Regions from separate parts of the Microtetraspora malaysiensis genome, predicted to be linked through region 2. Evidence: riboswitches for the same ligand, from Rfam matches in the RefSeq annotation. Region 2 holds a riboswitch; the other holds the start of a gene.
The links. A riboswitch is a leader RNA that binds a small molecule or an ion and turns the genes downstream of it on or off. The one in region 2 is predicted to bind glycine.

Region 1 (2,375 bases), 2.9 Mb from region 2:
TGCTCCTTGGTGTAGCTCAGCTCTTCGGGGATGCTGCTCACTTGCTCCTCCTGTAGAAAGGCAGATCAACGACGTCAACGGGCTCTTGGCTGCCACGGATGTCCACGGCCAGATTTCCCTTTTCGAGGGCGTCGGCCGAGACGTACGCCATGGCGATGGGCTTGCCAAGAGTCTGTGAAGGCGCACCGCTGGTCACCACGCCGACGACCTCGCCCTCCCGCGTGACCGGGTATCCGTGGCGGGGGACTCGGCGGCCGCGCGCCACCAGGCCGACCAGGCGCCGCTCGGGGGCCGGGTGCCCGGACAGCGCGGCCTTCCCGACGAAGTCGCCCGGCTTGTCGAACTTCACGACCCGGCCCAGCCCGGCGTCGAAGGGCGTCATCTCCGCGGTCAGCTCGTTGCCGTACAGGGGCATGCCCGCCTCCAGCCGGAGGGTGTCGCGGGAGGACAGGCCGCACGGCCGCACCCCCAGCTCCGCGCCCGCCTCGGTGAGGGCGTTCCACAGCCCGGCGGCGTCCTCGGGCCGGGAGAACAGCTCGAACCCGTCCTCGCCGGTGTAGCCGGTACGCGCGATCATGACCTCGAACCCGGCGACCGTGCCGGGGAGGCCCGCGTAGTACTTGAGCCCGACCAGGTCGGCGTCGGTCAGCTTGCCGAGGATCGCGGTGCTGTTCGGCCCCTGGATCGCGACCAGCGCGTACGCGTCCGACCGGTCTTCGACCTGGGCGTCGTACGACTTCGCGCGCTCGGTCAGCTCCTGTGCGACCTTGGCGTAGTTGGACGCGTTGGCGACGACCATGAAGTCCTCCGGCGCGAGCCGGTAGACGATGAGGTCGTCCAGCACGCCGCCGTCCTCCGTGACGATCATCGTGTATCTCGCCCGGCCGGGCTCGAGCACGCTCAGGTGGCCGACGAGGGCGTAGTCCAGCGCCTCTCCTGCCTGCGGGCCGGTGACGTGGATCTCGCCCATGTGGGACAGGTCGAACAGCCCGGCCGCGGTGCGCACCGCGTTGTGCTCGGCCGACTCGCTGCCGTAGCGCAGGGGCATCTGCCATCCCGCGAAGTCGGTGAGCGTGGCGCCGAGGCCTTCGTGAACCTCACGCAACGGGGTAGATCGTGACATGATCGCACCTCAGGAAGACGGATGAGAGCATCCTCCCCCTCTGTCATCGGTGCCTGAGAGCTTCGTCCGTTTTTTGCCGGACTTTCACCTTCGGCGAGGCCGGTCACGGCCTGCTTTCCAGAGGTCACCTGGCCCGCACGGTCCTTTGCCTTGAGAGGTTCGCGGGGAGGGCTTGCTCCTTCAGGGGACCTGACCGGCTTGTCAGGACGCTCTCCCGCACGGGTTCATTCGGTGCCCCGTCAGCCTAGTGGTCGGACGCCATCTCGCGAAACTGCCTACCGCCGCTCACCTCGGAGTAGGCCGCGCGCCTCCAGCGGCTCGTAGACCTCAGACCGCTCGCAATTCGGCGACCGACTGGACCAGGCCGCTTCTTTCGAGACTGGCCAGCACATCCTCGGCGGTGCCGGGCGGATTCCTCCAGGAGTCGGCGATCTGTTGCTCCAGGATCTGCTGAGTCCACTTCGCCTGCACGATGCCGGCCTGGGCGATCCTGATCAGGAGATCGCGAAGTGTGCTCGGGTACAGCACGCATGCGTCGTACACAACGGTGAAGACCACGTCAGTCGAGCCCTAGATCGCGTGTCATGGCCGACAGTTCGTCGGCGGCTGCTCTTCGGCGCTGGTCGTCCTTCCGTCTGTACTCCAGAAGTGACTCGGCGCGGACTCTTCTGTGTGTGCCCACCAGGCGATATTCGATCTCTCCTGCTTCGAGGAGGCCGATGAGGTAGGGGCGTGACACGTTGAGAAGGTCGGCGGCCTCCTGGGTCGTCAACTCGGCGTGTGCCGGCACCACGGACACGCCGCGACCGGCCGCCATATGGGCGAGTATCGCGGCAAGTAGTTCGACGGCGGCACGTGGCATCACCAGCTCCTCCCGCGTCTCCTCCGCCACGATGCGGATCCGCGCCGGATTGTCGGGGTGGCGCCGCAGGTAGCGGCGAACCCGATGAAGCGCGTCGCGAGCTGCGGCTGCGTCGGGGGAGTTCGGCTGGAGCGGAGCGGATGTCATGGTGCACCTCCAGACGCAGTATCCGACGCAATCGCAATAAACGCAATAGACGAAAGAGTCGCAACAGGCGCGGCCGTGTGTACGCCCGCGACGGCGAGGTGGCACGCCCTCGGGTAGCTCCCGGCCGCCGGGCGGCGGGCGTGGCGAGGCGGGCGACAGAGCGATCAGGAATCGAGAAGCGCCGGTCGGGGAGCCGCAACTAGCGTCATCGCCATGGCTTCCATCGAATCCGTCACCCTTGAG
Region 2 (2,375 bases):
CGATCCGTCGCAGGCCGTCCGGACCGTGGTAGACGGCGTACAGGGAGGCCATGACGGCGAGCAGGACCTGCGCGGTGCAGATGTTGCTGGTCGCCTTCTCCCTGCGGATGTGCTGCTCGCGGGTCTGCAGCGCGAGCCGGTAGGCGGGCCGCCCGTCCGCGTCGACGGAGACGCCGACCAGGCGTCCGGGCATCTGCCGCTGGAGGCCCTCGCGTACGGCCATGTAGGCGGCGTGCGGGCCGCCGAAGCCGAGGGGGACGCCGAACCGCTGGGAGGAGCCGACGGCGATGTCCGCGCCCAGCTCGCCGGGCGACGCCAGCAGCGTCAGCGCGAGCAGGTCGGCGGCGGCGACCACCTGCGCGCCCGCCGTGTGCGCCCGCTCGGCGAGCGCGCGGAAGCTCGCCACCCGCCCGCTCGCCCCGGGGTACTGCACCAGCACGCCGAAGCACTCGGGCAGCGCGACGCCGGGGTCGGCGAGGTCCGCCTCGACGAGGGTGATGCCGAGCGGCTCGGCCCGGGTCGCGAGGACCGCCTTGGTCTGCGGCAGCGCGTCGGTGTCGACGACGAAGACGTCACTCTTGACCTTGCTGGCCCGGCGGGCCAGGGTCATCGCCTCGGCGGCGGCCGTGCCCTCGTCCAGGAGCGAGGCCCCGGCCACGTCGAGGCCGGTCAGGTCGGTGATCGCGGTCTGGAAGTTGAGCAGCGCCTCCAGCCGGCCCTGCGAGATCTCCGGCTGGTACGGCGTGTACGCGGTGTACCAGCCCGGGTTCTCCAGCACGTTGCGCAGGATGACGCCCGGCGTGATCGTGTCGTGGTAGCCGAGGCCGATCATCGAGGTGCGGACGCGGTTGCGGCCCGCGATCGCCCGCAGCTCGGCCAGTGCGCGCGTCTCGCTCGCCGCCTCGGGCAGCGCGAGCGGCGTCGTGGTCCGGATCGCCTCGGGTACGGCGACGGCCACCAGGTCGGCCACGGAGGCGTATCCGACGGCCTCCAGCATGCGCGCCTGCTCGGCGTCCGAGGGACCGATGTGACGGGCCGCGAAGGGCGGGCCGGAAAGATCGCGAAGTGGTGACCGGTCGGTCATGTGCAAGCCTCCTGCGGCGGGTCGAGACCTCGGGGGCGCACGCGTGCGCCCGGTCTCCCCCTCTGTCATCGCGACCAGCCGACCGGCGGCGGGACAACGACCTGAGAGCTTCACCCCGGAGGGCTTGCACCGTCGGTGAGCACGCCTGGTGGACGTGCTGCTTTCCAGAGTTGCCTCTCCCGCGCGGTACGGGATGCCTGAGAGATTCCGGGGAGGGTTGCTCCTTCGGCGCCTCTACTAAAGAGGTCTCTCCCGCACGGGGTCGTCGGCTTTCGTCACTCTACCGCTTACCCCGAGGCGGGGCATTCACCCGGTCTCGTGGATTTTCACCCGATCCGCCGCCATATCACCGGTCACAGCCGTTTTCGCTGGTCATATCCGGCTTCGGGGGCGGCGCGGGGCTCTCGCTCGCGGCTCTCAGCCGGTCTTACGGGACTTCCTGCGCTGGGCCAGCTCGTCGGCCGGATGGTCGGCCTCCGAACCCGAGCCGGACTCGGCCCGCTCGCCCGGCAGCTCGGCCAGCGATCCCTCGACTTCCCGCCAGACGCGCCCGAGAGCGATGCCGAACACTCCCTGACCGCCCTGGAGCAGGTCGATGACCTCGTCGGGCGACGTGCACTCGTACACGCTGACGCCGTCGCTCATCAAAGTGATCTGGGCGAGGTCGTTGACTCCCCTGTCCCGGAGATGCTGGACGGCGGTCCGGATCTGCTGGAGCGAGACGCCGGTGTCCAGGAGGCGTTTGACGACCTTGAGCACGAGGATGTCGCGAAAGCTGTACAGGCGCTGCGAGCCGGATCCGTGCGCGGCTCTTATGGTCGGCAGGACCAGCTCCGTCCGGGCCCAGTAGTCGAGCTGGCGGTAGGTGATGCCGGCCGCCGCGCAGGCGGTGGGACCGCGGTACCCGATGTCGTCGGGCAGTCTCATCGGGCGCTCGTCGAACAGCAGTCCCTGCTCACCGGCGCGCTCTCGCGCTGACTGACGGGCCGGATCATGCTGGTCGGCCGCTTTACCCTCGCCGCTGCTGACCGCCACTGCGGACCTCCGGCTTTCTCTCATCCCACGGTCTGATCTGGGGGTTCATGAATTACAACCGTGGATTCCCTTGCACCGTAGGACCGGGGACATTCTCAGTCAACGACCCCGCACGGCGCGTCGTGAAGCGTTAAATTCCCGAAATCAACCCCTACCCGGCACGTCCGAAGTCCTCGGGCGTGATGTTGTCGAGGAACTCCCGGAACTTCTCCACCTCGTCCTCCTGGTCGTCCGGCATGCTCACGCCGGCCTCCCT

Region 1: it holds a riboswitch for glycine, as region 2 does, so the genes downstream of both, gcvT (glycine cleavage system aminomethyltransferase GcvT) here and gcvP (aminomethyl-transferring glycine dehydrogenase) in region 2, are expected to answer to the same signal.

The regions. Positions count from the first base shown of each region.
Region 1 covers NZ_CP191998.1:7,849,552-7,851,926, reverse strand. The annotation lists gene gcvH (glycine cleavage system protein GcvH) at 1-41, opposite strand, end outside; gene gcvT (glycine cleavage system aminomethyltransferase GcvT) at 38-1,123, opposite strand; glycine riboswitch at 1,154-1,251, opposite strand; glycine riboswitch at 1,252-1,350, opposite strand; gene ACQP1V_RS36755 (hypothetical protein) at 1,451-1,681, opposite strand; gene ACQP1V_RS36750 (helix-turn-helix domain-containing protein) at 1,683-2,132, opposite strand; gene ACQP1V_RS36745 (glyoxalase) at 2,346-2,375, shown strand, end outside.
Region 2 covers NZ_CP191998.1:4,938,003-4,940,377, forward strand. The annotation lists gene gcvP (aminomethyl-transferring glycine dehydrogenase) at 1-1,084, opposite strand, end outside; glycine riboswitch at 1,137-1,258, opposite strand; glycine riboswitch at 1,259-1,349, opposite strand; gene ACQP1V_RS23460 (MerR family transcriptional regulator) at 1,502-2,119, opposite strand; gene ACQP1V_RS23465 (bifunctional nuclease family protein) at 2,271-2,375, opposite strand, start outside.